Regions from separate parts of the Pseudoalteromonas sp. CH_XMU1449-3 genome, predicted to be linked through region 2. Evidence: predicted binding sites of a transcription regulator. Region 2 holds the regulator's gene; each other region holds the start of a gene.

Region 1 (10,760 bases), on a different contig from region 2:
GAAATGCTCACCACCGTGTACAACACGATGACCTACAGCAATTAAATTATCCGCAAGGCCTAGCTCATTAACTAGCTTCACAAGCTCAGCAATTGCTGCATCGTGGGCTTGGCCCTTTGCAAGCTCAATAAGTTGTTTTTCACCATTATATTTATATTTGATTGAAGGCGTGTCTGAGCCAAGGCGCTCAGCTAAACCAGAAATAACTTCGTCAGAAGTGGCGGCATCTAAAATGGCAAATTTTAAACTTGAACTACCACAGTTCAGTACTAAAACATGTTGTGGTGAGCAAAGGGGCGTCGACATAGCTAGGTCCTAAAAGTACGATATCAGTCAGTGTATATTAAGGCTTGATAATTAGAATTCTTTGCCAGTATAGTAAATAAGTATTTTGTTGCTACACTTAACAAAGCTAGGCTGTAATTATACTAAAGTCTGGTTGACTTAAGCCGATAACATTTTATCTCATTTAGACTTTAAACGTTAGTCTCCTAACCATTAATTTGGTATTAAAACTAGGACAGGTTTTGCAGGGATTGTATCCGGGAGTGTGTTACACTCGGTTGTGAAACAAGTTGAAAACCCTAGGAGTGATGATGCAAAAAGGTGTCATGTCACAAGTGCAAACAGGTCGTCAGTACGCTAAAAAATGGCCGATGCGACAAGAGCTCGCTCCATTGTTTGCCGAATTTAGAGTGATCAAGGCCACTGATCTGGCAATTACAGTGATGCCAATATTGGCAATGCTGACCGTTTTTATGCAAGTGAATTACTTAGGTAGTGATTATTTTCCACAAGCTATCACTATTGCGCTTTTCTTTTTATCACTACCACTTCAAGGTTTGTTGTGGCTAGGCCGCCGTGCAGAAACGCGTTTAGAACCAGCAATGTTAAGTTGGTATACCGAGTTGCACAGTAAAATGAAGGCGCATGGTTATCAGTCACAATTAACGACTGAAAAACCACGCTACACTGACTTAGCTCAATTATTAAAAGATATGTTCGAAAAAATGGATAAAGCCTTCACTAAAGAACACTTCTAATCGCGAACAAACTGGCTCACATAAAACGATAACGTTACTTTTTGTGGGCCTTGTTGCTCTATCTGCTGCCAATGCTCTGGGCGAAACTTCCACGCAAATGGCGTCATCATAATTAAATGTTTTATCTCATCGACAGACAACAGCACTTGTTGCTCTAACAAGTTTATCGACTCTTTGCTGAAGCCTGCTGGTGATTCTATCTCTGTATGCGGTTTTACATCGGCATAAATAAACGCTTTTAACTCTTTAAGGTGCCAAGGGCCAGGGCTTGCAACAATTAAACTAGCTTGCGGTTTGGCAAGGCGAGCAAGTTCTTGTGCAAATAAAGGGGCAAACACACTAACAAGCACATCAGCCTGCGCATCTGCAAAAGGGGCTTGGCTAATCGACGCGACACTAAAATGCGCATTTTCGTAACGCTTAGCGGCGTATTTTACCGCGGGCTTAGAAATATCAACACCATATACATCGGCACTCGACTGCGCTGCAATTGCTTGAGTGTAAAAGCCTTCACCACAGCCTAAATCAATAACTGAACTTGGTTCGAGAGATGCCACTAGCTCTGCTAAAGCTTGCTGTAAAAACAAATAGTGTCCGGCACTTAAAAAAGCGCGGCGAGCTTGCACCATTTCAAGATTATCGCCTGGTTGTTTAGACTTTTTATTTTGCACGGGAAGTAAATTGACATAACCCTCTTTGGCGATATCAAAACTGTGGTTGTTGTCACAACGGTAAGTTTTGTCGTTTAGAGTAAGTTCAAGTTTGCAAAGCGGGCAGTGATAGTGAAGACTCATGAGTCTAAATAGTCCTTATCATAAAAGGTTTTAACCCAATGAGGGCGATAGGTGATCATCAAGGTAATGGCCATGCCATTGAGCATTGCTTCAGGAAACCAAATTATGGCACACAGGATCAGATAGTTTTCTGAAATCTCAATAAAACTGTAATCACCAAGCAAGTAATAAAACACACCGCTGGTAAGTATTTTAATACAGGCGATAACAGCAGCGGTTAAAAACGCGCATAAAAAGATATAAATAAAAAAGTGTCTCGGCAGGTAGCTATAGCAAAGCACAAAACACAAATAGCTCAATGTAATTGGTAAAAAAGCAGTAAACAATAAATGCACTGGCAGTATTGATACTGGCAACTGAGCGACTAATACCAAGAGTAAACTTGCAAGAAGGCTTGCAAAAATAGCCAGTCGCCAGCCTAAAATTAGGGTCACTGCAGTGACCCCTAAAATATGCAATTCGAGGCCAGGCAATATCCCCGCTTTAATGCGCCACAGTACCGCAAGTACTAAAGCACATGCGAGCACACCAACTTGTCTTATTGGCGTTGCCAATAATTGTGATGCGCTTTGCTTATCAAAGCTGAGCCAAAGTATTAGAGCCACACAGCTCCACAAAGGGAGCTGCCATTGCAGTGTGTCTATCATGCGTTAAATGTTGACCAAATTGGCGCATGATCAGATGGTTTTTCGATACCACGTAATTCGTAATCGATACCAGACTCAACACAACGCTCAGCAAGAGCAGGGGTTGCTAAGATCACATCAATACGCAGACCGCGGTTGTCATCAAAACCTTTTGAGCGGTAATCAAACCACGAGTATTGCTCAGTTTTTTCTGGGTAAAGTTCACGGAAGGTATCTTTAAAGCCCCAGTTTAATAAAGTGCTTAACCATTCACGCTCTTCAGGTTGGAACGAACACTTACCTGTTTTTAACCAGCGCTTACGGTTTGGTTCACCAATACCAATGTCGAGATCGGTCGGTGAAATATTAATGTCGCCCATCACAATAACATCTTGCTCTGGCGTGTGGTTATCTTCTAAGTGAGTCATTAAATCTTTATAGAATTGACGCTTATAAGGGAATTTGGTTTCGTGGGCAATATTATCCCCTTGCGGGAAGTAGCCATTCATCACCGTTAGGTCACGACCATTTTCTTGTGTCACGGTAACACTGATCATACGACGCTGTGATTCGTCGGTATCGGTTGCAAAGCCTTTAACAACTGATTTTGGCTCTTGTTTACATAACATAGCCACGCCGTAATGCGCTTTTTGACCGTGAAAATAAACGTGATAACCCATTTTTTGCACGTCTTCGAGAGGGAAGGCCTCATCATGTACTTTGATTTCTTGTAAGCCAATAATATCTGGTTGATGTTTATCAATTACGGCTTGCAATTGGTGTAAACGAGCGCGCAGGCCGTTAATGTTAAATGAGATTACCTTCATGGTGCACCTATTATTTTTGTTTCAGTGTTTAGCGCAATTCTATCATCAAACTAGGGCTTATTCATGAGCTAATTACGAAAATCAAATTGGGTAAATGTTGATCAATTGCTGCTTAATTTAAAAACATTGTTAACTCACTATTAATTATTAAATTAAATAAATAATTCAGTTGATCTACTGATTTTTGTTTATATAATGCGCGCAAACCATCCGTTCATATTATGTACTATTTAAAGGTAAACCATGAAAAAACAATTAGTGATGCTTTCTCTTGCATGTATCTCATTTGGCTCATTAGCAAGCAACCCGCACTACTTTTCAGCTGATAACCGTATTGAATCAAAGTTATGTAGCTTAAGTGCGAACGAAGGGTTTACCGCTGCACGTAAAGAAGCAGCAAAGCATGGCATTTCAATGTCACGTTTTTCAAAAAGCATTTTATGTAACGGTACTGACATCCGTGAGATTGCTAAAAAAGCACAATCACAAGAAGCAGCAAAAGCAGCTGTTGAAGTGTTTGCTAAAAATGAGCAAAAAGAAACTCAACTTTGCATCACTGCACTTAAAAAAGGTTTAACACCTGTGCGTGAAAAAATTGGTAACTTAAATACGTTAAAATGTAATGGCGAAGCAGTAACAGACTTCGTTAAGCGTTACCAAAACGCAGCTATCTAATAGCGGCATTTTTGTTATTTGTAAAAAGCGCTCTTCGGAGCGCTTTTTTTATGAAAAAATTACAGTAATCCATGAAAAGCTTGCTAAATCATAGGCTTAACCTCAACTTAACCAGGCTGTAAGTGCTTGATTTTAGCCAATAAGGCATTTTGGCATTCAACTTGTAACAGTCGAAGTGAATCTAATCGACTACAAGGAAATGTCTTATGAACAAGTTAACTTTAGCATCAACAATTTTAGCAGCACTAAGTCTTTCAGCATGTTCTGCAAGTAACTCTTTAGCAAAAATCGACAGCGATTTTGGCAGCCTAGATAATGACAATGACGGTTATATCTCTAAGGTAGAAGCTGACGATGATGCAATTTGGGATCATTTTTCAAATATCGATACCAATATGGATGAGCAAATCAGCCGTACTGAATTTAATGCATATATGCAGTTAAATACAGGCAAGGTAGCAACTGATAGTGAGGTATCTGAATCAGCATTTAAAGCTGAAATCGCTAAATTTGACCCAATCGAAAATGACTTTAAATCGTTAGATAACGACAAAAATGGTTATGTTTCTATTGAAGAAGCCGATGACGACGATATCGCAAATCACTTTGGCTATATGGATAGCAACAAAGATAAGCGTGTAAGCCGTACTGAGTTTATTAATTACATTAGCAAATATGGCAGCGACGTTGCCGAAGATGATGCCCTTGAAATGGTTAAAAATAGCTAATTTCAATATCCATTCATAAATATCCCCCAAAGCCAGTGTTTTACACTGGCTTTTTTACAATAATTTTTCCAACCTTGGCCGACTTCTGTCATAATAGAGCGTTAGTGATTTAAAATGACCTTTAGTAGCGATGGCCACAAAACGTATCAGTGATGAACAGTTAATCGAAATCATAGAAGCCGCGATTTTTGTTGCTGGAAAACCTGTATCTAAACGTCATTTAAAAGAGACAGTATTAGCTGATTTAAGCGTATCTATGCCGCGCATTAATAATGCAATTGAACAAATTCAAACGCATTATCAAACCCGAGGCATTAAGCTTGTTGCAGTAGGCAGCGGTTACAGGTTTCAAGCCTGCGCTAGTTTAGCGCCTTGGCTGGCAAACTTATGGCAAGAGCGCGCACCTAAATACTCACGAGCACTACTAGAAACTTTATCCTTGATTGCCTATAGACAACCTATTACCCGTGGTGAAATTGAACAAGTACGGGGGGTTGCTGTTGGCTCAGGAATTATTAAAACCTTATTAGAAAGAGAGTGGGTCAGAGTTGTTGGCCACAAAGAGGTGCCTGGGCGCCCAGCGTTGTATGCCACAACATCCGCTTTCTTAGATTATTTTTCATTAGCTGGTTTAGATGAATTACCGCCGTTACCTGAACTTCAGGAGAGTAAAATCAACCAGTTATTGAGCGATCCTTCTGTGAGAGAACTATCTGAATGAGTAATGTAGAAACTGAAAAGTTACAAAAAGTATTAGCCCGTGCTGGCGTGGGTTCACGTCGTGAAATGGAAAAATACATCGATGCCAACCGTGTGAGCGTGAATGGTAAAGTGGCACGTTTAGGCGACCGTGTTGAAGCAACCGATGTAATTCGAGTTGACGGTCACGTAGTAAAAATTGAAGACAAAGCCGACCGTATTTGTCGTGTACTTATGTATAACAAACCAGAAGGCGAGCTATGTACACGTAAAGACCCTGAAGGTCGTCGTACGGTATTTGATCGTTTACCACGTGTTGATGGCGAACGTTGGATTGCAGTTGGCCGACTAGATATAAATACCGCTGGTTTAATGCTGTTTACTAACGATGGTGAACTTGCTAACCGTTTAATGCACCCAAGCTACGAAGTAGAGCGTGAGTACTCAGCTCGTGTGTTTGGTGAAGTGACTAACGAAACGCTACGCACTTTAACAAAAGGCGTTGAGCTTGAAGATGGTCCTGCAAAATTCTTAAACATCAAACCTATGGGCGGTGAAGGTATCAACCGTTGGTTCAATGTCACTTTAACAGAAGGTCGTAACCGCGAAGTACGTCGTTTATGGCAATCACAAGATGTTGAAGTATCGCGTCTTATCCGTATTCGTTACGGTAAGTTAGAGCTTGATAAGCGCTTGCCACAAGGTGGTTGGGCTGAGCTTGATTTAGACACGGTTAACTATTTACGTAAAACAGTACAACTAGGCCGCGAAACGCAAACTAAGCTGTCGGTTATTCCTGAAAAGCGTAAAGACAAACGTGCCAAAATTAACCAAATCCGTAAGGCGGTTAAAAAGCACAATCAACGCGCTAAACAAACTAAGCGTCGTTAATCAGAAATATAATTGTTTGCAGATAAACTAATTTATTTGCAAACAGGCATAAAAAAAGCAGCGATATCGCTGCTTTTTTTGTTTCATAATGCTAATTAAGCATTTTCAACTGCTGTACGTGGGTCAACATATTCCATGTTGAAAGCTTCAGCTACTTCTTTATAAGTAACTTTACCTTTGATCACGTTTAAGCCTTTTAAGAAGTTTGCATCGTCAAGAAGCGCTTTCTTGTAGCCTTTGTTAGCAAGGTTGATGATGAACGGTAATGTCGCGTTGTTAAGTGCGAACGTAGAAGTACGTGGTACAGCACCTGGCATGTTAGCAACACAGTAGTGAACAACGTCATCAACGATGTAAGTAGGATCAGCGTGAGTTGTCGCTTTAGAAGTTGCGATACAACCACCTTGGTCGATTGCAACGTCAACGATTGCAGAACCAGGCTTCATTGCTTTGATGTGCTCAGCTGTTACTAGTTTAGGCGCTGCTGCACCTGGGATTAGTACGCCACCGATCACAAGGTCAGCTTCTAGTACGTGTTTTTCTAGTGCGTCAGCAGTAGAGTAGATAGCTTTAACTTTATTACCAAACTGTGCGTCTAATGCACGTAGTACGTCGATGTTACGGTCAAGAACAACAACATCAGCACCTAGGCCAACAGCCATTTGCGCTGCGCTACGACCAACCATGCCGCCGCCGATAACAACAACTTTAGCTGGCTCAACACCTGGTACACCACCAAGTAACATACCACGGCCGTGGTTTGATTTTTCAAGCGCTTGTGCACCAGCTTGGATAGACATACGACCTGCAACTTCACTCATAGGAGCAAGAAGAGGTAAACCGCCACGTGAATCAGTTACTGTTTCGTAAGCGATACAGATTGCACCACTTTTAACTAGGTCTTCAGTTTGTGGAAGATCCGGTGCTAAGTGAAGGTAAGTAAATAGAATTTGGTCTTCGCGTAACATTGCACGCTCAACAGCTTGTGGCTCTTTTACTTTAACGATCATTTCAGCTTTAGCAAAAACGTCTGCTGCTGTTGGTAAAATTTCAGCACCAGCTGCAACATAATCTTCGTTAGTGAAGCCAATGCCCATACCAGCATCAGTTTCAACAAACACTTGGTGGCCATGGTTTACTAGTTCACGAACACTCGCAGGAACCATACCTACACGGTATTCATGGTTTTTGATTTCTTTAGGTACACCAATAATCATAGTTTTTCGCCTTAATAGAACGGGATAAAATTTTTGACTATTATATTCATGACCAGCCAGTGTGTCTCACCTTTTTTAAGTGTCATTCTAGTGATATAATCTAAAAATACATTTTAAACAGTGCAAAACTCTGGTTTGGCTTATGCATCAATTACTCGACAGAATAGACCGTAAAATTTTAATGGAATTACAGCTCGATGGTCGGATCTCTAACGTAGAGCTGGCAAGGCGTGTAGGGCTAAGTGCCACCCCTTGTTTGGAGCGGGTAAAAAAGCTCGAAAGAGAGGGTTATATACTCGGATATAAAGCAGTAGTGGATCCTGCTAAACTTGGCCAAGGTTTGTCGGTTTATGTAGAAGTAACCATCACTAAAACCTCACCAGATGTTTTCGAAGAGTTTAACGCTGCAGTTAAAAAGCACGACGAAATAATTGAGTGCCATCTAGTATCGGGTAATTTCGACTTTTTATTAAAAACGCGGGTAAATGATATGTCGGAATACCGCAATGTACTGGGTGATATTCTACTAAAACTACCAAATGTCAGTGAAAGCCGAACTTATGTGGTAATGGAAGAAGTAAAAGGTGAAGAAGGGGTCATTATTCGCCCATATATTGCCTAAACTGTTAAAATACATATTGAGTAACAAAAACTTGTTCATTATCAGTCCATCAAGGCTAAGATAAAGTGCATCAAACGGCATTTCCTGCTAAGGTATTTCACTGCTAATCGATCAGTAAAGAATAATAAGGAATAGGGAGCTATGCGCCTAAATGGTGTTCAAAGACTGTTAGAAACGGGGCTAATCATCAGCACCTTTGCTGCAGTATTTATTTTATGTGCATTAATCAGTTTTGATCCTGCGGACCCTTCATGGTCGCAAACCGGTGAATTTGTTAATGTTAAGAATATTACCGGCACAGCGGGAGCTTGGGTTGCAGATATCCTATTACTCACTTTTGGCTGGCTTGCTTATTTAGTGCCTGTTGCCATTCAATTGTTCGGTTATTTATTGTTTAAACAGCCACACCGTATTTTCCAGCTAGATTACACCACGCTTGCCTTACGTGTTATTGGTTTTGCGCTGTTTATTACTTCAGCGACGGCAATCAGCAGCATTAATTTTGACGATATTTATAACTTCTCATCTGGTGGGGTAGTGGGGGATGTTATTGCGACAGCAATGATGCCTACCTTTAATTTTACCGGCACCTCAATTTTATTACTGTGTTTTTTCTTTGCTGGTTTAACCCTATTAACCGGTATTTCGTGGGTGCAATTTGTCGATTTTGTCGGCAAGTGGGTAATGAAAGCATTTTACTTTTTACGTGAGCAATTTTCTGCTTGGTTACATCGTGAAAAAGAAGCCGTTAAAGATATTGCTACTACAGAGCCAGACGCTAACTTTGTAGAGCCAGAAAACGAGCCAGCTATAAGCTTTAATGATGCAGATGAAGAAGAACCAAAACCTACTAAGGCTAAGCAAAAGCCTGCAGAAAAAGCCGATGATGACTTTAAAGGCTTTGATGAACTAGACGATATTCTTGACCAAGAAATTGGTTTTAGTGCCCTTGATGATGAATCATTCGATACCGTATCGGCACTAAATGCGCTTGATCAGAGCCCAGTTGTTGAGCCAGAAAAACCTGTCACAACGGTTGTTTCGCCTGCGCGCCCTATGCCTAAACCAAAACCTGCATATGAGCCACCGCCAACGGCAAAAGAAAAATTTGAAGCACTGCTGGAAGAGCAGCCGCCTACAAACCCGTTACCATCACTTGATTTATTAGACCGCCCAGATAAAGCGAAAAACCCATTATCGCAAGAAGAGCTTGATGGTATTTCGCGTTTAGTTGAAACCAAATTACTTGATTTTAACATTCAAGCTGCGGTTGTGGGTGTGTATCCAGGTCCGGTTGTAACGCGCTTTGAGCTTGATTTAGCGCCGGGTATTAAAGTCGCTAAAATCACTGGCCTAGCGAAAGATTTAGCGCGTTCACTGTCTGCTGTAAGCGTGCGTGTAGTAGAAGTTATTCCGGGTAAAACCTATGTTGGTTTAGAGCTGCCAAACAAACACCGTGAAATAGTGCGTTTAAGTGAAGTTATTAACGCGCCTAAGTTCGAATCAAATCCATCACCACTGACTATGGTGTTAGGTAAAGACATTGCTGGCGAGCCGGTATGCGCTGACCTTGGCAAAATGCCACATTTACTTGTTGCGGGTACCACAGGTTCAGGTAAGTCAGTGGGCGTTAATGTAATGATATTAAGCTTACTGTACAAATCGGGCCCTGATGATGTTCGTATGATCATGATCGACCCGAAAATGCTTGAACTTTCTGTGTACGAAGGCATCCCACATTTATTATGTGAAGTTGTTACCGACATGAAAGAAGCAGCCAATGCATTGCGTTGGTGTGTAGGCGAAATGGAACGTCGTTATAAGCTAATGTCGGCACTTGGGGTACGTAACTTAAAAGGTTACAACCAAAAAGTGTTGGATGCCAAAGAAGCGGGTCAACCGATTCTAGATCCACTGTTTAAAGACACCGATGGCATGGCCGATGGCCCTGAAGAGCTAGATAAACTGCCAAGTATTGTGGTGGTCATTGACGAATTTGCCGACATGATGATGATCGTGGGTAAAAAAGTGGAAGAGCTTATTGCACGTATCGCGCAAAAAGCCCGTGCTGCAGGTATTCACTTAGTGCTAGCAACACAGCGCCCATCGGTTGACGTAATTACAGGTTTGATTAAAGCGAATATTCCAACCCGTATGGCGTTCCAAGTTTCAAGTAAAATTGACTCGCGTACCATTTTAGATCAGCAAGGTGCTGAAAACTTACTTGGTATGGGTGACATGCTTTACTTACCGCCGGGTACTAGTGTACCAGTGCGTGTGCATGGCGCGTTTGTTGACGACCACGAAGTACATGCGGTTGTAGACGATTGGAAAAAACGTGGCAAACCAAATTATATTGATGAAATTTTAAGTGGCGACGCTACAGAAGAAATTTTACTACCAGGAGAAACCAGTGAAGACGGTGATGAAGAGTCAGATCCGCTTTACGATGAAGCAGTATCATTTGTAATTGAAACCGGCAAAGTGTCGGTATCGAGTGTACAGCGTAAGCTTCGTGTAGGTTATAACCGCGCAGCACGCTTAGTTGAACAAATGGAAACATCAGGCATTGTTAGCGCACCAGGACACAACGGTGCCCGCGAAGTCTTAGTGCCAAATGGTGGAGCAAATTAATGAA
Region 2 (10,760 bases):
TTGCGAAATATTTTGGTCTATCAGACCTTGTAATAGGCTTAACCATTATTGCTATTGGTACCAGCTTACCAGAGCTGGCAGCCTGTATTGCAGGGGTATTAAAAAACGAAGACGATTTAGCGCTTGGGAATATCGTTGGCTCAAACATTTTCAATTTACTCGCCGTATTACCACTTGCGGGTATTATCAACCCATCAGTTATTGACCCTTCTGCGGCAAACCGCGATGCACTTATCATGATTGCAGCAACCGTTGTATTGATTGCCATGTCATTGAACTTTAAAGGTGCTCGTCGTATCAATAGAGTAGAAGGTGGCTTCTTGTTAGTCGCATTTATTGCATATCAGGGCTATATTTTCAGCCAAGTAGGATAATTAATGACACAACCTAGCTTTATCGCGCAGGGTAAGCGCGTACTCGAAATTGAAGCACAAGCTTTACAAGAAATTGAGCAATATATAAATCAAGATTTCGATAACGCTTGCCAATTAATGTTCCAATGTACAGGTCGTATTATTGTGATTGGTATGGGCAAGTCTGGCCACGTTGGTAATAAAATTGCGGCGACCCTTGCAAGTACTGGCACACCGGCATTTTTTGTTCATCCTGGCGAAGCAAGCCATGGTGATTTAGGCATGATCACCCGTGATGATGTGGTGATGTGTATTTCGAACTCAGGCGAAACCAGCGAAGTACTTAGCATTATCCCTGTTATCAAGCGCATTGGCGCAAAGATGATTTCACTCACTGGCAACCCAGACTCAACCATGGCAAAACTGTCTGATGTACATGTGTGCATTAAAGTAAGCCAAGAGGCATGTCCATTAGGCCTTGCGCCAACGGCAAGTACCACAGCGACCTTGGTTATGGGTGATGCAATGGCGGTTGCGTTACTTGAAACCCGTGGTTTCACAGCCGATGATTTTGCACTTTCGCACCCGGGTGGCAGCTTAGGTAAACGTTTATTGCTTACATTAGATGATGTGATGCACGCAGGCGACGCCACGCCAATCGTTAGCGAAACCCAAAGCATTAAAGACGCACTAATCGAAATGTCAGCCAAGGGCCTTGGTATGACCGCGGTGATTGGTGCAGATGAAAAGTTAGCCGGATTATTCACTGATGGTGACTTACGCCGTATTTTAGAGCAGCGCATCGATATCCATAACACGGCAATTAGGCAAGTAATGACCCGTTCATGTACAACTGCTCGCCCTGAGATGCTTGCAGCTGAAGCTTTAAATATTATGGAACGTAAACGTATCAATGGTTTAATTGTGGTAGATCAAAGTAATACGCCAATTGGTGCCCTTAATATGCAAGACCTATTAAAAGCAGGAGTTCTTTAAGCAATGACATTCGCCGAGCTATACCAGCCTCTTAGCCCTGATGTGAGTCAGCGCGCACAAAAAGTAAAATTGCTAATCTGTGATATAGATGGCGTTTTTTCTGATGGCCGAATTTATTTAGGTAATGATGGCGAAGAGCTTAAAGCATTTAATACTAAAGATGGCTTTGGTATTAAAGCGCTCATTAATAGTGGCTTTGAAGTGGCAGTGATTACTGGCCGCCATTCACAAATAGTTCAGCAGCGAATGACTAGCCTAACAGTTCAGCACATTTATCAGGGACAAGAAGATAAGCTGATTGCTTATCAAGAGTTAAAAGATAAACTGGGGCTGACTGATGAACAAATTGCCTATATTGGTGATGATGGTCCAGACTTACCAGTAATGGAAAAAGTAGGGTTTGCTGTTGCTGTAAACGACGCACACCCACTGATTAAAAAGCTGGCTCATTACACCACATTATTACCAGGTGGCTTTGGAGCTGTGCGTGAATTAACTGATTTACTCATGTTAGAAAACGGTAAGCCGTTAACTAGCGATGGAACCAGCGCATGAATATAGCCCGTATTTTACTGAGTATTGTTTTTGTTTGTTGCATGGTGTGGTTATGGTACCCGTACTTTAACCAATCAACAGACACAATAACTAGTGAAGACGAGATCATCGCAACACCTGATTACACCGCAGTGGCGTTAAAGCAAACAGCGTATGACGAGCAAGGCAAAATTAGTCATAAAGTGGCTGCTGCTAAAATGGAGTTGTATCAACAATTAGGGTTTACCTTTTTTGAGCAACCTATTTTTACTATTTATGGCGACCAGCAGGTTTGGCAAGTAAAAGCCAAAGAAGCCACATTGTACGAAAACGATCAGCTGATTTTTGAAGGGGATGTAGTTGCTAAAAACTTAACCCATAACGGCATGATCGAAGATATAAAAGCAGAAAACATTAATGTCGACATTGATAAAATGACCATGTTTTCTAAGCAACCTGTGACACTAACAGGACCGAATTTAAAGATTACCGGTAAAGGCTTAAAAGCCGATTTAAAAACCGAAATTGTTGAGTTAACTAACCATACACGAACCATATACTATGACCAATAAACTGAAGAAATTACTCCTGATCCCAAGCTTATTGATTGCCTTTTCGGGCGCAGCTGCCGAGCAAACAGGCGCTCAAATTAGCATTAGCTCAGATCGCCAAGTAGGTAAACTAAAAGATGGCGTTGGCATATTCGAAGGTAACGTAGAGATCGTGCATGGTAATCGTCGTATTACCGCTGAACGCCTTGAAGCACACGGCGGTGACACCGAAGGTACAGTAGAGTTAATTATTGCCACAGGTAAGCCTGCTTACTTCGAAGAAAAGCAAACTGATGGCACCGTAATGAGCGCTAGCGCAGAAGAAGTACGTTATGATGTTGCAAAACGCTTCTTAACCTTAAATGGTGAAGCTGAAGTTACTCAAGCTGGTCAAAAAGTGACAGCTAAAAGCATTACCTATGATATGGCACAGCAGCTGATCAGTGCTGAAAAAGACGAAAACTCAACAGATCGTGTACACACTATTTTAGTGCCTGTTGAAAATAAAAAAGATAATAAAGGCCAACCATGAGCACATTAAAAGCAGAGCTTTTAGCTAAAAGCTACAAAGGCCGCCAAGTGGTTAAAAATGTCGGTCTTGAAGTTGAAGCTGGCAGTATTGTTGGCTTGCTTGGTCCAAATGGCGCAGGTAAAACAACGACCTTCTATATGATTGTAGGCTTAGTACCTAGCGACAAAGGTAAAATCAGTATTGATGATAACGATATCACCCTTTTACCAATGCATAGCCGTGCGCGTTTAGGTATTGGCTATCTGCCACAAGAATCGTCAATTTTTCGAAAGTTAACGGTTTACCAAAACTTGATGGCCATTTTAGAAACTCGTAAAGATCTAAATAAAACCACCCGCGAAGAAACACTCAATAGCTTACTTGATGAGTTTAGTATTCAACACATTCGTGACAGCCAAGGTATGGCGCTGTCAGGTGGTGAGCGACGCCGTGTAGAAATTGCTCGCGCATTAGCCGCTAATCCTAAATTTATCCTTTTAGATGAGCCTTTTGCTGGTGTTGATCCAATTTCAGTGTTAGATATAAAGAAAATTATTGAGCACCTAAAAAATCGTGGTATCGGTGTACTAATTACTGACCATAATGTTCGAGAAACCCTTGATGTTTGTGAAAAAGCCTACATTGTTTCTCATGGGGAGCTAATTGCATCAGGCACACCTGAGCACGTATTAGCAGACCAAACTGTACGCGATGTATATCTAGGCGAGCAATTCAGGCTGTAACCATTACGCCAGCGACTAGAGCATCTGCTAGACTTATAACAATGACAATAAATCGATAACTGTGTTTATACAGGTATCGATAACTTAAAAAGGATTGTTAGGGATACATGAGGCAATCATTACAGCTGCGCATGGGCCAGCAACTTACAATGACTCCACAACTGCAACAAGCTATTCGTTTGTTGCAGCTCAGTACATTGGATCTCCAGCAAGAAATTCAAGAAGCGCTTGATAGTAATCCCCTACTTGAAGTGGAAGAAGCGGATTACAACGAAGAAAGCACCGGCAAGAATGAGCAAAAAGCGGAGTCTGACGATGTGCAAGTCAGCGCGTCTGCCGAAGAAGCACCTAGCGAGTACGAGCAAGAAAGTAGTGATGCTCTCAATAAAGACACCGTCAGCGATGACTTAGCAATGGATGTTACCTGGGATGAGTACATGAGTGCCGCCCCTTCAACATCGTCAGGGCCAATGCCTGAAGATGAATCTATCTATCAGGGAGCATCAACCGAAACCCTTCACGAATACCTGATGTGGCAATTGCAACTCACGCCATTTAGCCCTACTGATGAAGCGATTGCTGTGGCAATTGTAGAAGCTATCGATGACTCAGGTATTTTAACGGTAAGCTGTGAAGATATCGTCGAAAGCTTTAATCAAAATAACGATGAAGAAGAAATCGAACTTGATGAAGTCGAAGCGGTCTTAAAAAGAATTCAGTTATTTGATCCTGTTGGTATTGGCGCGCGCAGTTTACAAGAATGTCTGTGCATTCAGTTACGCCAATTCGATGCTGATACGCCATATTTAGCTGAAACTAAAATGGTTTTATCTGAGCATATCGAATTATTAGCGAGTCGCGACTATCGAACTTTGATGAAAAAGACTAAGCTTAAAGAAAATGAGCTTAAAGAAGTGATGACGCTTATTCACAGCTTAAATCCTAAGCCTGCGGATAGCATAGTACGCGAAGAATCTGAGTACGTTATACCTGATGTATCAGTAAAAAAAGTAAAAGGCCGCTGGGTAGTCGAGTTAAACCCAGATTGTATGCCAAAGATTAGAGTGAACAGCCAATATGCAGCTATGTCTCGCTCTGTTAAATCAAGTAGCGACAGCCAATTTATTCGCTCTCACTTACAAGAAGCAAAGTGGTTTATTAAGAGCTTAGAAAGCCGTAACGATACGCTATTAAAAGTGACCAACTGTATCGTTCAACAACAACAAGCTTTCTTTGAGCATGGCCCTGAGGCAATGAAGCCGATGGTGCTAAATGATGTTGCTGAAATGGTCGAAATGCATGAATCGACGATTTCACGGGTAACAACGCAAAAATATATGCATACCCCACGGGGTATTTTTGAGTTGAAATATTTCTTCTCAAGCCATGTCAGCACCGAAAATGGTGGTGAGTGTTCTTCTACAGCAATACGCGCTTTAATCAAGAAGTTAGTCGCTGCAGAAAACTCAGCTAAACCATTGAGTGATAGCAAAATTGCAGATATATTGGCTGAGCAAGGAATTAAAGTAGCTAGACGTACAATTGCAAAATATCGTGAGTCTCTAGCAATACCTCCGTCTAATCAGCGTAAAAGTCTGATTTAGACGTTTTACATAGAAGGAAAAATGCTTATGCAACTAAATTTAACTGGTCGTCATGTAGAAATCACAGATTCATTAAGAGACTATGTAAACACCAAGTTTGCAAAACTAGAAAGGCATTTTGACCATATTAATAATGTTCATGTCATTCTAGATGTAGAAAAATTAAGCCAAAAAGCAGAAGCAACTTTACATGTAAACGGAGGCGAATTGTTCGCTTCTACAGAACATCAAGATATGTACGCAGCCATTGACTCACTGATCGATAAACTTGATCGCCAAGTCATTAAACACAAAGAGAAATTAGCTCGACATTAAATTATGAAACTAAGTTCACTTACTAACCAGGACTGCAGCAAAGCTGCGGTCCTTTTTAATAGCAAAAAAAGAATTCTTGAATATATCAGCGAACTGGCCCACCAGCAGCTTCCTCATTTATCGCAACAAGATATCCTAGATGCTTTACTCAACCGAGAAAAACTAGGCAGCACCGGCATTGGCCGAGGTATTGCTATTCCACATGGCCGAATGAGCGGCGCAGATGAGCCTCATGCATTTGTGATAGTGAGTGAATCCCCTATTAATTTTGATGCAATTGATAATCGTCCAGTTGATATTTTTGTGGCACTCATCGTACCAGATGGTGACTGTCAGCTTCACCTAAAGACCTTATCAACAATTGCTGATAGACTTAAAGATAAAGAATTTTGTAAACAGCTGCGTAGTGCTACTACCGATCAGCAACTGTTTCAGGTCATATCAGCAGAGGCATAAATGGAATTAATAATTATCAGCGGTCGCTCAGGCTCAGGTAAATCGGTCGCTTTACGTGTACTTGAAGACTTAGGCTATTATTGCGTTGATAATATTCCGGTTAATTTACTGCCATCGCTCGTACGAAGTGTGTCTGATAACTACGATAAAATAGCGGTCAGCATCGACGTGCGTAACTTACCGAAAGAGCAGCAAGAATTTAATGATATTCTTGAGTACCTGCCAGGTTTCGCAAACCCAACACTATTCTATTTAGACAGTGATGACCAAACTCTGATCAAGCGCTTTTCAGAAACACGCCGCTTGCATCCACTATCTATTGATTCTTTGCCGCTTGATCTGGCTATTAAACAAGAAAAAATCCTGCTTGATGTGTTGATCACTCGCGCTGACTTTATGATTGATACCACTGATCTGAGTGTTCATCAGTTAGCAGAATCAATTCGCGAAAAGATTTTAGGTAAAAAAGATAAAAAGCTGATTATTACTTTTATGTCGTTTGGCTTTAAGCATGGTATTCCAAAAGAAGCTGACTACGTTTTTGATGCACGCTTTTTACCTAACCCACACTGGGAACCTGATTTAAAGCCACTAACAGGCCTTGATCAACCAGTAAAAGATTACCTAGCTAGCCACAGCATAGTGCAAAAGTTCACGTGGCAAATACAAACCTTTGTGCAAACTTGGTTGCCACATTTAGAGCGTAATAACCGCAGTTACCTGACCATTGCTATTGGTTGCACCGGTGGCCAGCATCGCTCTGTTTACTTAGCGCAAACAATTGGTGAGAGCTTTGCCAAAAGCCATGCTAATGTAAAAATTCGCCACCGCGAACAAGACATTTAATTAGGCACCAACAATGCACGCTGAAGATACCTTTTTAATTCAAAATAAACTTGGCTTACATGCTCGTGCTGCTACTGTTTTAGCGCAATTAGCACTGCAATTTGATGCCAAAATTACGCTTTATCAAGATGATAAAGAAGCTGAAGGCGACAGCGTGTTAGCATTAATGCTACTTGAAAGTAGTCAGGGTAAAGAAGTTCGCGTTGTATGCGAAGGCCCTGACGCCGATGCTGCATTAACGGCAATCGGCGAATTAATTGCACAACGCTTCCACGAGCAAGAATAGCATTTGCTAAGACTTCAAGGTTTACGGTAAACTTAATTCGGATATTTAAAATTCCCTTTAAATATCCTACTTTTATATCGCTCGCTTTTCTAAATTACAAAACTCTTAATAAATTTATCGCAGTGCGACGATATCTCTGCAAATACACTACAAAGCAACTATGCTGTATTTGCTTAGCCTATTTAAACTTTTTTCAGTTGTAAGGACGCCAATGCCAGAAGCCTTTGAACAAGATTACCCACTACAACAACTCAAACAAGTGACCAAGTCACTCAATAGTGGTCAATTTGTTCAAGTGCGCGGAATGTTAGCCAAAACGGCACCTTGTGATACAGCCCTTTTACTTGAATCTTCTCCCCATAAAATTCGTCGTATGCTTTGGCAGCTGGTTGATCCAGATGTCCGTGGTGATGTTCTAGAAGAACTCTCTGAAGATGTACGTCTTGGCATTATTGCCCAGATGGAGCCTGAGCACATTGCTGCTGCCACTGAAGATATGGACGACGATGACTTAGGTGAGGTTTTACGTAGTCTTCCTGATACTGTATATCAAGACGTTGTCAGTGCCATGGATTCGCAAGATAGAGAGAGAGCAACTCAAGCACTTTCTTATCAAGAGCGTTCAGCCGGTGCCTTGATGAACAGCGATACGGTTACCATTCGTCCTGACGTTACTCTCGATGTTGTACTGCGCTATTTACGCTTACGAGGTGAGCTACCAGAGGGTACCGATGACTTATATGTAGTTGATAAGCATAACTGCTTTTTAGGCGCGCTTTCATTAACTACATTGCTGACCAGCCCATCAGATAAAATTGTTCGTGATTTAATGGATGAAGACTGTGAGTCAATCCTAATCTCTATGGATGAAAGTGATGTAGCGCAATTGTTTGAACGTCACAACTGGATTTCAGCCCCTGTCGTCGATGATAACGCTCACTTGCTTGGTCGTATTACCATCGATGATATCGTTGACGTAATCCGTGAAGATGCTGAACACAGCATGCTTAGCCTCGCTGGTCTTGACGACGAAGAAGATACCTTTGCGCCAGTGCTAAAAAGTTCGCAGCGTCGCTCTATTTGGCTTGGGGTTAACTTATTAACCGCATTGTTAGCAGCCGTTGTGGCAAGCTTTTTCGAAAACACCTTAGCAATCTTGCCTATTTTAGCGGTACTCAATGGTATCGTCCCTTCAATGGGGGGTGTTGCGGGTAGCCAAACCCTAACTCTGGTTATTCGTGGTATAGCGGTTGGTCATATCAACCAAACCAACCAACGCTTCTTATTACTTAAGGAGCTGGCGATTGGCGCACTGAATGGCATTATTTGGTCGATATTAATTGCTGGTGTGGTTGCCCTATGGCAGTGGGACTTTAAACTCGGCGCAGTGCTGGCCTTTGCAATGTTTATGAATCTTGTTGCCGCTGGTATTGCGGGTGCGAGCATTCCATTAATTCTTAAGAAAATGAAAATAGACCCAGCCCTCGCCGGCAGTGTGGTACTGACAACCGTCACTGATATTGTTGGTATCTTTGCCTTTTTAGGCACCGCAACCTGGTTATTGATCTAATATAAAACGGCCCTTTAAGGGCCGTATTTATATCTTTTACTTTGCGCGCTGCTTATTTTTACCTACTCGAGGTTTGGTATTGGCCTTTTTAAACTGGCTAAAACCGGTGTGACGAGTCAGTGCCGCACGGCCTTTACCGCCCTTTCCTCTAGCAGCTTTCTCGTTACGACCTTCTTCAGGTACCAAACAGTTCGGTCCTTTACCGATTAGATTCGCTTTGCCCATTTTTCTTAGTGCTTCACGGATCATCGGCCAACCAGCAGGATCGTGGTAACGTAAAATCGCTTTGTGTAAGCGACGCTGGCGTGCGCCTTTTGGAACAGGCACTTGCTCAGTATTGTTCTTAATATTGCGCAGCGAGTTCATCTCAGTGTGATAGATCGTGGTTGCATTGGCCATCGGTGATGGATAAAAGTTTTGCACTTGATCAAGCTTAAAGTCATTAGACTTTAACCACAACGCCATGTTCACCATGTCTTCGTCTTTCGTTCCTGGGTGAGCAGAAATAAAATACGGGATCAAATACTGCTTTTTACCCGCTTCTTTTGAGTATTTATCAAATAGCTCTTTAAACTTATCGTAAGCTCCCATGCCCGGCTTCATCATCTTAGACAATGGACCATCTTCAGTATGCTCAGGGGCAATTTTTAAGTACCCGCCTACGTGATGGGTAACCAACTCTTTTACATAGCGAGGGTCTTCTACAGCTAAGTCATAACGTACGCCAGACGCAATCAAAATTTTCTTCACACCTTTTACATCACGGGCTTTTTTATAAAGCTCAATAGTTGGGGTGTGATCCGTGTCCATGTGCTTACAGATATCAGGATAAACACATGATAAACGTCGGCATGTACTCTCTGCTTTTTTACTCTTACAGCGCAACTTGTACATATTCGCTGTCGGTCCACCTAAGTCAGAGATAACCCCAGTAAAGCCCGGTACTCTGTCACGAATTTGCTCAATTTCATCAATAATTGATTGCTCAGAACGGCTTTGAATAATACGTCCTTCGTGCTCTGTAATCGAACAGAAAGAACAGCCACCAAAGCAACCACGCATGATGTTCACCGAGGTTTTAATCATTTCATAGGCTGGGATTTTTTCATCGCCGTAGCTTGGGTGCGGAATACGCTGATATGGCAAACCAAATACGCCATCCATTTCTTCAGTTTCAAGCGGAAATGCAGGCGGGTTAACCCAAATAGAACGGTCTCCATGGCGTTGAAATAACGCACGTGCACAACCTGGGTTTGTTTCTTGGTGCAAAATACGCGAGGCATGGGCATAAAGCGGTTTATTTACGCTTACTTGCTCATACGCTGGTAGCTTAACGTAGGTCTTTTCCCAAGGCTTAGGACGAGCTGGCTGGATAGTGATTGGCTTAGCCGCCTCGGCACTTAAATCAATACCTGCTTTTTTAAATTCAGATTTACTACAACCCACATCATCTGCGCCATACGGGTTTGGAATTGGATCAATCTTACCGATTTTATCAATTGCAGTTGAGTCACTACCACGCCAACCCGGTAATGGTTCTTTACGAATAACCGCAGTACCACGAATATCTTGAATTGTCTCAACCGACTCACCCGCAGCAATACGGTGGGCAACTTCAACAAGTGGGCGCTCAGCATTACCGTAAATTAGAATGTCAGCTTTGGCATCAAACAATACGCTACGGCGTACTTTTTCTTGCCAATAATCATAATGAGCAATACGGCGTAAACTCGCCTCAATACCACCAATGATCAGCGGCACATCTTTATAAGCTTCGCGACAGCGTTGGCTGTATACAACTACCGCACGGTCAGGACGTTTACCGCCTATGTTACCCGGCGTATAAGCATCATCATGACGCATACGCTTTTCAGCAGTATAACGGTTGATCATCGAGTCCATATTACCCGCTGTAACACCAAAGAATAAGTTAGGCTTACCTAACGCCATAAAGGCATCTTTTGAGTTCCAATCAGGCTGTGCAATTATACCCAC
Region 3 (10,760 bases), on a different contig from region 2:
AGCCGCAAGTAATTGTGAGGCAATTTTTTGACCCCGCCATACTTCATCAACATAAAGGGTAGACAAAAATAACAGCCCAGCTTGGTTTTGAACTCGGCATGCTGCAATTATTTCTGTTTCTTTGTAAGCAACCCATACTTGGTCAGCTTTGGTCGCTCGGCCGCGAGCCTTGTGTTTATCATAAAATTTGTTTACTAACGGCGTTTTAATTGGCTCAAGTAAACAAAATCTAAACGCAGCCATGGTTAGCTCATTAGCGAAAGGTAATGCTCAAATTGCTGCTTAAGAAAAGCTTGCTCAGACATAGGGCGATTATTTATTGCAGTGTAAACACCTTCGCGGGTGTTCTTACCACGCTTTATTTGATAAGCCCAAAAAGACGCTTCGTAATCCAATTGAATTTGATATTTTTGCTCTCGTGGCAATTTACATAAATTGAAACTCATACTTTCTCAGCAATAAATTTTTGATTTTGCAAGTATAACAAAATTAACAGGCTTTAATCCCTTTTATTAGCTAAAAAAGCCCACGGATAAGCTTGATTTTGGAAACACATATCAGTAAATTAACGAGCAATTTATGTACGCAAGGAACGCACGTTGTCGAAGTATCTGAGTAACAGATTTGCCTTATTTTTGCTGTTTTTTTGCTTCTCAAGTAGTGCCAGCACCAATTTACTGATCTTTAATCGCCCTGCCGATACACCTCAAGCTCGCTATGTTATTGATTTAATGAGAATGGCATACAAAGAAATTGGCTATGAGATCCATATAATCGACTTTAATCATCAAAATGCGCTGGTTGCTGCAAACCAAGGTGTGCTCGATGGACAGCTAGGCCGTATTGCTGATGTTAAAGATGATTATCCTAATTTATTGAAGGTGGACTACCCACTTTTTGATTTTAATTTAGTGCTACTGAAAAATTGCCGACAATGTCAATATGAACAGCTTAAATCGTTAGCAATTCAGTCAAGCTACCCGGCAGCCCAGAGTTATATCGATAACCACCCATTTGATGGTGATGTGATCAAGGTCAGAAATGTCACCGCGCAGCTTAATTTACTCACGCAAAAACGTGTTGAAGGGACAATATTACTAGACTTTTTACTGTCGACTAAGCATCCGGGGTTTGACCAAACGGCCTTTCATAAACAGATTCTAATGCCGATGCAGAGCTTTCACTTTGTGCATAAACGGCATAAAGCGATAATTCCGCAACTGACTAAAGTACTTAAAAAGCTTGATGAAAACGGCACGGTGCAATTTTTAAAATCGAAATACAACCTCAGTAAATTTTAAAAATCAAAACCGCCTTGCTCAGGATTTGTTTGTTGCTGCTCTGCCTGCTGTTTTTTCTGAAGGAAACGTTTATAGCGCTGTTGGCATAAGCTAATGACTTTACGTTTTTCTGCATTGGTAAACTTATTCCAATAAAAGCGCTCATCGCGACTTCGGTAGCAACCTTTACAATAGCCTCGGTTATTAACTTGGCATATTCCTTTGCAAGGGCTTGGAATTTCAAATATTTCAATCTGTTGCATCACAAATGCCGGTTAATAAAGAATATTAAAAGTATAGCCTGAAAATTAACCATAAAAAAAGCCACTTTAAAAAGTGGCTTCTTAAACTATCTGATTCGCTTACTCAGATTCGCTTGTGGCAAGTTCTGCTTTACGATGAAAAGGTTTAGCATACATAGCTAATACCAAAGGTTTTAGCTCCTCTGGCACTTTTGCTAGTCGCTCGTTAAATGCAGCAGCATCTTTTTCGTCAATCACAGCTTGCGTACAACCACCCGCTATGTAGTTACCAGGGTGTAAGAAAAACGAATCAACAATTTGCTGATCAATGGTTTTTGCCAGCTCTTCAGGTGATTCGCAGCCCGATTCAATTGGTTCGCCAAACGCTAAATGTACATGCCCTTTAGCTGTACTAAAACCTTCAACAATACTAGCAATATCTTCACCTTGCTGTTTCACATACTGACCATGTTGCTGTTTATGATAAAGCTCTTTCGCTTTAGCAATCGCGCATGGCTCGTATTGATAAGAGATAGACACTGGCACAATTTTTAATTCGCGTACGTACTCAGCAAATTCTTTTTTCTGCTTACGACCTTGTAACTGCAACATTTTAAGTAAGGCAGGATCTGTTTGATCAAAACCGTCTTTTGCTCGGCCTTCTTTTTGCGCTATCCAAATTGAGTGGCCTTCAGCAAGTGAGTCATAGATATAAGCTGACAGCTGCGACAGCGCTTTTAACATCTCTTTCGGAGCTTTCGCTGAGCGCTTTACAATAAAGCTTTTGTTTAAACGCATTAACTCAGTGATATACGGAATTTGCAGTAAGTTATCACCAATTGCGATGCGAACTGTCGGCATGTTGTGCTTGAACAAGCCCCAGTTAACGAGTGCAGGATCAAGCACGATATCGCGGTGATTAGAGATAAATAAGTAAGCTTGTTTTGGGTCTAGTTTATCGATGCCCGAAAACGTTACTTCTGAAGTCGTACGGGTGATTAGTTTATTTAAATAATCAGCCACTTCATGCTGAACTTGCTCAACCGATGCGGTGTTGCCCCACTTTTTACGCAGCTGACTGCGCACTAATGGGCGAGTAATAAATGGGAAGTTCGATAAAAAGCGCGGTAGGTTATACTTAGCGATTACATCTACAAAGGCATTATCAGCAATCAAACGCGCTACTGAATCAGCTACTTCATCATCATTGTAAGGTCTTATGTCGGCGTATTTATCCACACTTTCACTCATTAAAAACTACTTAAGTTAAAAAACGGCACGCAGAGCGTGCCGTTAAAAATAATTGGCGGATTATAACTCAGGCAATTTTAAATGCGAACCGAGACGCGATAGTTAACCAAATTAAATGCCAATTAATGTAGAAAATATATATCTATAACAAATAATTAAGCAATGCTCTTACCAGTTTGCGACGCCTTTTTTAATACCATTTTTAGCAGTAATCTAAGCATTAAAATTGCCAACACAATACCTGCCCCAAGGCTTAACCAATGTGGTAGAACTTCATGCTCTTCGCCCATCATCGGCGCCACCAGAAAACCGTATTGCGCCACTAAATAATCGGTTAAAAAGCCAAATGCTAATGCAGTGCCAATCACCCCTATTAAGTAAGCAAATACCGCACGCTTGCCAAGCTCTTTACCAACCACACCAAGCGTTGCAATATTAGTTGCCGGCCCAGCTAACATAAACACTAGCACCGCCCCCGGAGACACACCACTGAGTAATAAGCCTGCCGCTATAGGTGTCGATGCTGTGGCACAGATATACATAGGAATACTGATTAAAATAACCACCAGCATCGCAAGAATGCCATTACCCCATTGGCTTAAATAAGATTCTGGTACATAAGTTTGAACTAGAGCCGCAAAAAATAAACCAATCATTAGCCAAATCATAGTGTCTTCAAGCAGCTTGTTACAACTAAAGCTCACCGCGCGTTTCAGTTTGCTAAAACGACTTTCAACGGCTTTAGTTGACTGCTCAGTGCTACAACAGCTTTTCTGCGAAGGTGCTGCTTTTTCAGTTGCGCAACTGTGTTGCGGCTCCTGTGTTGGTTGCGATTCTTTGCTACTACAACAACTTGTTGTTTTAGCAGGCTCAAGTTCTTGAGGTGATTGCTTACTACAACAACTTTGTGCGGGCTTAGTAGATGCCTCTTTGCTACAACAACTCGCTGTAGTCACAGGCTCAGGCTGTTTACTGCTACAACAAGATGTTGATTCTGAGTCTTTTTCATCTGATGCTGTATTTTGATGCTGATGAAGTTCACTGTCTTTCCCCACTAATACACCGGCCACAATGGCACTACACACGGCGGCAATAGGACGTATTACCGCCATAAATGGACCTAGTAACACATACGAAACCGAAACCGAATCGACCCCAGTTTCAGGGGTTGAAACTAAAAATGCTGTGGTAGCACTTTTTGACGCCCCTGCCCTTCTTAAACCAATGGCCGCAGGGATCACACCACATGAGCACAAGGGCATTGGGGCACCAATAAAGGCTGCTTTAACTGTGGTCCATAACCCTTCTTTGCCTAAATGCCGGTTAAGAAAGTTAGCAGGCAAATACACATTGAGAAGACCAGCTATGAATAAGCCCAACATTAACCAAGGCGCTGAAAGTAAAAACAGATGCCAAAAATTATTGAGTAAGTCCATCGATATCCTCCAGCGTCGTTAGTATTGAACAGTTTTCAGCAGGCTCTTCTCCGCCACAACATTTATCTGCTAATAATGATAGTGAGTCATAAAAGCGAGTAAGCTCTGCAATTCGCTGTGCAACGAGATCACGTTTTTGTATCGTCATCTCTTTAACTTCATGGCAAGAATGCTGATCTTTATGAAACTTAATTTGCAGTAGTTCTTTGATCTCAGCCAGACTAAAGCCAACATTCTTTGCTCTGAGAATAAACGCCATTTGTTTATAGTCATTCTCAGAATAAAAACGATATCCCACGTCTGAACGCGAACTAGGCGTTAACAAACCATGCTTTTCGTAGTACCGTAGCGTATCTGTTGAGACACCCAACTGACGGGCAAACTCACCTATTTTCATCACCGTCTCCATTGTGAAGCGTTTATTTATTATGCTCACTATAAACCTTGGAGTACACCCCAAGGTCAAGCAATAAATTAAAAAAGGAAAGCACATGAATATTACTGTCCTTGATGCAGCGACATTAGCCAACACTTCGTTAGATGCCTTAGCGCAATTAGGTAAGTTAACCTGTTACGATTTAACCGCTCAAGAACAGGTTGTTGAGCGCTGCGAAGATGCCGATATCGTTATCAGTAATAAAGTGGTGATTGATCAGCACGCCATGAGCAAATTAACTAATTTAAAATTAATATGCGTTGCAGCGACAGGGACTAACAATATTGATTTGGTAGCAGCCAAAGAGCATAACATCGCAGTGACAAATGTAGCGGGCTATTCAACACCGAGTGTGGTGCAGCATACCTTTACTCTTATCGCTAATTTACTGGGCAATACTCACAGATACATTAATGATTGCCAGCAAGGCTTATGGCAGCAAAGCCCGATGTTTTGCCGTTTAGATTACAGCTTTAATGAAATTGCCGGCAAAACACTGGCTATTGTTGGTTATGGCTCACTGGGTAAAGCCGTTGCCGATGTAGCACGCGCCTTTGGTGCCGATGTCATCATTAGTGAACGAAAAGGCCAAACGCCTCGTGAAGGTCGTGTTAGTTTCAATGATGCCCTAACCACGGCCGATATTATTACTGTTCACTGCCCGCTAACTGATGAAACACGCAACCAAATCGCTGCGGCAGAATTAAGCATGATGAAACCGTCAGCTATCATCATTAATACTGCTCGTGGTGGGATCATCAATGAAGCCGATTTAGCTGACGCATTAGCTAATAATGTCATAGCCGGAGCTGGTGTTGATGTACTCAGTAAAGAACCCGCAGAGCAAGAAAACCCGCTGGCACTATACAAAGGTGCAAACTTATTACTTACCCCACACATTGCATGGGCGAGCCAAGAATCTATTGTGCGCTTAGTTAACGAAATTGCGTTAAATATCCAAGCATTTAATCAAGGCGAAACACGTAACAGGTTGGTCTAAATCGCAATTTATTAGTCAATAGAGCTAAGTAGTTAGTAATTTATTACTTAGCCCATTGACTAAAAATAACCTAACCAATTGATTCATTTGTGATTTGTAAGTTTGGCAAGCAGTTTGCTATTAAGTGAATAACTATAAAACAATTTCTTCGGGATAAAATAACATGAAAAAAGCACTTCTTATTGCCGCGCTAACTGCTCCATTTTTAACTGGTTGTGTCATTGCTGTTTCTGACGGTGAAGCCGACACACATTGGGCTGGTAACTCTTCTAGCTGGCAAAAACAGCATAAAAATAACCGTGAAGTGATTTCTAATCTTGCATTAGATACGAGCTACCAAACTGTATTAAATAAACTAAATACACCTAACTTTACCGAGCTATTAAAGCAAGGCGATGATGTTTATCAAGTATTATTCTATGCAACGCATAGCATTCACTCTGATGGCAAGATGACTAAAGATGAGTGTACGCCACTCGTATTTAAAAATGATAAGTTAATTGGCGTGGGTGATACGATTTATAAATCACTTAGCAATGGTTAATAAATAGTTTGAAACGGGTGAGTAGGCTTTGCCTACTCATGTTCATTTACTGCGATCATTCTCGATACTATCTGATCTCGTCCGGCATCTTTAGCCTGATAAAGACCTAAATCAGCTTCTTCAAGCAAAGTTTGTTCTGCATAAACCTGACCATTTTCTGTGGTCGCAATACCAATACTAATTGTGACATGGTCGGCATTTAGCGACGCTTTGTGTGGGATGTTTAAATCATTCACAGCATTGCGAAGTTTATTTGCAAACGATATAGCCTCTTTAGCTGAAGTATTGGGTAACACCGCAGCAAACTCTTCACCACCATAACGAGCAACAAAATCACTGCCTCGTTCACAAGATCCAACTAAGGCATGAGCAATTTGTTTTAAGCAATCATCACCTGCTCGGTGACCATAGCAATCGTTGTAACGCTTGAAGTGATCAACATCCATCAATAACACAGATAACGGGGTTTGATCTCGACGGCAACGACGCCACTCTCGCGCTAAATTTTCATCTAAATAACGTCGGTTTGGGATCTCGGTTAGGCCATCAATTGAGGCGAGCATTTCGAGTAAGTCATTTTTTTGTTTGATCAGCAGCTGATTACGCACTCGAGCACGCACGATAGCAGCACTAAATGGTTTAGTGATGTAGTCCATCGCGCCTAATTCAAGGCCCTTCGCTTCATCATCGTGACTGGTATTGGCAGAAATAAATATTACAGGCAGCATACTGGTAGTTGCGCTTTCTTTTAACTTAGTAAGCACTTCATAGCCGTCAATGCCTGGCATCACAATATCCAAGATCAACAAATCAACAATCTGCGTTTTTAAAAACGTCAGTGCTTTTTCGCCACTCTCAACACAAAAAACATCATAGTCTTGCTGCAATGTTTTCTCTAATACCAAGCGGTTTAACGGATCGTCATCAACAATCAGTACCTTGGCTCTTTTCAACATCAGTAGATCCTTGTTCGATGATAAATGCGATGACCTGTTTTATTTGCCACTGCAACTCATCATTTAATTGTACGGGCAGTTCGCCATCTGCTTTAAGCCTAGCTTCACATTGCTGAGCGCACGCTGACAATCGCTTAAAACCGAGATTTCCGGCTGACCCTTTTACATTATGAACCACACGGACCAACTCATCGGTAGTTTTTAATGTAGAGATTTGTAATAACTGCTCTGCTGCCATAGTCGCAAACTTCGACAACATAGTTAATACTAACTTAGTATTGTTTGCAAACTGAGACAGTATAAAAGCTTGATCAAAAAAGACTTCTTTTGTGTTATCAAGTTCACTCATTGCTAAAAACAACTTACTAGCAACAATCGGTTTAGTTAAATGCTTATTCATACCCGCCGCGATTGAATGCTCAATATCTTCGCTTTCACTGTGTGCAGTGAGTGCGTAAATCGGCATTTGTTCTTTGGTGAATGACTGACGAATAATACGCGTGGCCTGACAACCATCCATTTCTGGCATCTGAATATCCATAAAAATGAGATCGGGCCTTAAGCTATTTGCCAGTTCAATGCCTTTTTCACCACTATGTGCACACACAACGGTGACATCAATTTGCTCTAAAATGCTCTTAATAATGCTTAAATTAAGCGGGTTATCATCCACAGCCAGCACTAACATGCCAGATAAATCAGTACTAGAAGGCAATGAAACCAGCTCTTTTTTCACAGGCTCCGCGGCTTTATCTAGCTGTAAGCAAAAGCAAAATTCACTGCCTTTACCTTTTTCGCTTTCCAGCTTAATTTCGCCTCCCATTAGCGCAACTTCGTACTTAACAATCGCTAAGCCTAAGCCAACCCCCTGATGAGAGCGCGTTAATGATTCATCACCTTGAGTAAATGCATCAAATAAGCGGCTTTGATCTGCCTTGCTAATACCAATACCGGTGTCTTTAACAGTAAAGCAAATGAGTTGCTGCTCAGCTGACTCTTCTACCAGCATTAAGTTTAATGTCACTGTGCCTTGCTCGGTGAATTTGGCAGCGTTTGTCAGTAAATTAGCCAGTACTTGCTGCAAGCAAATTTGATCACCCACTAAGTTATCGCTAATGCTTTTATCGCATTCGACTTTAAACTCGATATCTTTATTTGCGCATAAAGGGGCTGTTATTCCCTGACAGTAGTCGATTAAATCAGGCACACTAAAAGGGGCTTTATTAAGTTGTACTTGCGAGCTTTCAGCGCGGGCAAAATCGAGCATACGATTCAATAAAGTAAGCAAGCTATTGGCTGCTGATTTTGCTTGTTCGGCATGATTACGCTGCGGCTGTGTTAAACCTTGCAATGCAATCACGTCAATTAAGCCTAGTACAGCATTGAGTGGTGTGCGTATTTCATGACTAAGGTTTGCAATGAAGCGGCTCTTAGCTAATGTAGCCCGCTCAGCATCATCTTTTGCTTTTACTAAATCCGTCACATCCTGTACATGAACAACATAGTAATCAGGTGTTTGCTCAGCATTCCAAACTAATGACACACTAATTTGTAGCCAGCGCTGTAGATCTTGCTGCTCAAGACTAAAGTGATAAACTTTTTTCTTCTCATGCAACAGCTCTGTCAGGGTATTTTTTAATGTCTGATAAGACGTCTCAGCAAATAAGTCTATTAGTAGGAGGTCATTGGCGTTTTCAATTGCAAAGATTTTGCGTGCCGCTTTATTTGCTTGCAGCACCTGATCGTCAAGTGATACCAGTAGCACCCCATTAGCGGCATATTCCATGGCGCTTCGTAATTTTGCTTCGGAGCTTTGTAATGCATTGAGCGCATTATGCTGCTCGGTAATATCACGACCAATCGCCATGGTGCCAAGAAACTGCTGATGTTCGTTGTAAAATGGCACAATGCTAAACAGATAACTGTTATCTTCTGTGGTCAATCTTTTTTGATAAGCTTGGCGGTCTTTGAGTACTTGCTTTTCAAGCTCGTTTAACTCGCCATTATCATCGCTAATATCACATAATTGCTGCCCAACTAACTTCTCTTGTGGCAAGCCGATATAGCGCTCATACGCCTTATTACAGCCTAAAAACGAACCATCAATATTCTTAAAATAAATTAGATCCGGTACGTTATTGAGCATGGTATTTAATAGCGCTAAGTGACGCTCTTTCGCATCAATACTACGGCGTAATTGTTTTGATTTTACCTGCACTTGCGAATCAAGCGCTTTATTTGCCTCTTGTAACGACTGAACGAGCTCTTCATTACGGCTAAACACCTTTTTCACACGGCTGAACCAAGGCTGCCAATCAACTGGAATACGATAATGAACTAATGCTTGTTTGCCTTCATCATGCTGCTCAAGATAATTCATTAAGTGCGTCATTGGTTTTACAAAAATACGCTGACTTAACCAAAAAACAGCGCTGAACATCATCACTAAAAACACACTCAAAAATGCGAATTCTAAAAAGATGTCGTAGCCTACAGGTTCACTCAGGGCTTGCTTTGATTCATAGAAACGAGTGTAAATAGGTAAGTTTGTTGCTTCTTGCACTAAATGACTGTGGTTATTCTTACTCATATCTATCGCGACATTCGGCCAATGTTCGCTGGCGCTTATGGCAGTATTAAGTGCTGTTTTTGAGCTGGCAATCACTTGGTTATCTTGGTTGATAAAAATATACTCACCATAGTTAGGCGCTATTTTTTTTAACCAGTTAGAAATTGCTTTAAGGTCATAAATCAACACGATGTAATCACGACTATTGGCAGCACGTTGCTTGCCAATAGCAAAGTAAGCATGACCATTAATCGTCAATACAGAACTTGAAGCAAGCTTGTTGCTATTTATTGATAAAGGTCGAAATTTGTTATCTAACACACTGGTCAGAAATTCACTTTTTGCTGTGCTACGGCGCTTAATATAAACAAAGCCTTGCTCGTTAACATAAGCAACCGCCTCTAAAGATTGAATTAGCGACAGCGTGGTATTAAAAGACGGGCCGAGGGCAATAACTCGTCGCCATTGATTAATTGCATAAGCGGTTGAGGCAAACTTTCCTTGCCCGACTATCTCCCCAACTCCATCGCCAACACTTTGATAGTAATAGTGATCGTATTGATTTACATTGCGTGCCCAACTAGGATCAAAATCATATGACAGTGGCTGCTCATAGAGCTTGAACATGGTGTCTATAAGGCCATCTGCGGCACGCATAGCATGGCTAAGCTGAGCTGAAATATTATTAAAACCGTTTTGCCTGCTTTCTATCGCCCGTTCAAGTTTTAAATTATATAGATGTAAACACAAAAAAAACGCCACTAGCAGCGGCACAATAAGTGCCACTGCTAAAGAGCGATAGTAATGCTTTAACGGTAAAAAATTCACTGGCTTATAAGTACCTTACCTCGATAACAGCTAGGTTAACGAGGCATAGGAATACTGGCAAGTTATAAATTTTCTTTAGCAAAGCTGGCTAAGCGGCTACGTACCACACCGTTTAAATTAACGGTAGCACTGCCCTGAAAATCTTTAAAACGTTCAACAATATAGGTTAAGCCTGAGGTAACTGGCGTGAGGTAGTTACTATCAATTTGCGCTAGATT

The links. Region 2 encodes sigma-54, which starts transcription at its own class of promoters, with help from an activator protein. Its sites were predicted from a motif close to GTTGGCACGNNNNTNGNNT; they were not measured.
Region 1: WA256_RS12750 (EF-hand domain-containing protein) is a predicted target of sigma-54. The motif match lies at 4,114-4,132, and genes of this name have one in related genera.
Region 3: WA256_RS14490 (DUF3192 domain-containing protein) is a predicted target of sigma-54. The motif match lies at 5,747-5,765, and genes of this name have one in related genera.

Annotation. Positions count from the first base shown of each region.
Region 1 covers NZ_JAYMDY010000009.1:99,545-110,304, reverse strand. The annotation lists gene WA256_RS12780 (acetate kinase) at 1-306, opposite strand, end outside; gene yfbV (terminus macrodomain insulation protein YfbV) at 597-1,043, shown strand; gene WA256_RS12770 (putative RNA methyltransferase) at 1,040-1,837, opposite strand; gene WA256_RS12765 (energy-coupling factor ABC transporter permease) at 1,834-2,484, opposite strand; gene xthA (exodeoxyribonuclease III) at 2,481-3,290, opposite strand; gene WA256_RS12755 (hypothetical protein) at 3,534-3,965, shown strand; gene WA256_RS12750 (EF-hand domain-containing protein) at 4,172-4,693, shown strand; gene scpB (SMC-Scp complex subunit ScpB) at 4,824-5,414, shown strand; gene rluB (23S rRNA pseudouridine(2605) synthase RluB) at 5,411-6,283, shown strand; gene ald (alanine dehydrogenase) at 6,379-7,500, opposite strand; gene lrp (leucine-responsive transcriptional regulator Lrp) at 7,643-8,122, shown strand; gene WA256_RS12725 (DNA translocase FtsK) at 8,264-10,756, shown strand; gene lolA (outer membrane lipoprotein chaperone LolA) at 10,756-10,760, shown strand, end outside.
Region 2 covers NZ_JAYMDY010000025.1:11,466-22,225, forward strand. The annotation lists gene WA256_RS19300 (calcium/sodium antiporter) at 1-374, shown strand, start outside; gene WA256_RS19305 (KpsF/GutQ family sugar-phosphate isomerase) at 378-1,349, shown strand; gene kdsC (3-deoxy-manno-octulosonate-8-phosphatase KdsC) at 1,353-1,904, shown strand; gene lptC (LPS export ABC transporter periplasmic protein LptC) at 1,901-2,455, shown strand; gene lptA (lipopolysaccharide transport periplasmic protein LptA) at 2,445-2,966, shown strand; gene lptB (LPS export ABC transporter ATP-binding protein) at 2,963-3,688, shown strand; gene WA256_RS19330 (RNA polymerase factor sigma-54) at 3,796-5,292, shown strand; gene hpf (ribosome hibernation promoting factor) at 5,320-5,607, shown strand; gene ptsN (PTS IIA-like nitrogen regulatory protein PtsN) at 5,611-6,063, shown strand; gene rapZ (RNase adapter RapZ) at 6,064-6,909, shown strand; gene WA256_RS19350 (HPr family phosphocarrier protein) at 6,923-7,195, shown strand; gene mgtE (magnesium transporter) at 7,407-8,765, shown strand; gene WA256_RS19360 (YgiQ family radical SAM protein) at 8,802-10,760, opposite strand, start outside.
Region 3 covers NZ_JAYMDY010000011.1:95,253-106,012, reverse strand. The annotation lists gene WA256_RS14530 (GNAT family N-acetyltransferase) at 1-243, opposite strand, end outside; gene WA256_RS14525 (DUF3283 family protein) at 246-446, opposite strand; gene WA256_RS14520 (transporter substrate-binding domain-containing protein) at 600-1,301, shown strand; gene WA256_RS14515 (DUF1289 domain-containing protein) at 1,298-1,543, opposite strand; gene WA256_RS14510 (1-acyl-sn-glycerol-3-phosphate acyltransferase) at 1,643-2,773, opposite strand; gene WA256_RS14505 (SO_0444 family Cu/Zn efflux transporter) at 2,929-4,209, opposite strand; gene zntR (Zn(2+)-responsive transcriptional regulator) at 4,193-4,606, opposite strand; gene WA256_RS14495 (D-2-hydroxyacid dehydrogenase) at 4,701-5,645, shown strand; gene WA256_RS14490 (DUF3192 domain-containing protein) at 5,809-6,189, shown strand; gene WA256_RS14485 (diguanylate cyclase) at 6,222-7,145, opposite strand; gene WA256_RS14480 (response regulator) at 7,114-10,542, opposite strand; partial or broken gene WA256_RS14475 (PhoH family protein) at 10,605-10,760, opposite strand, start outside.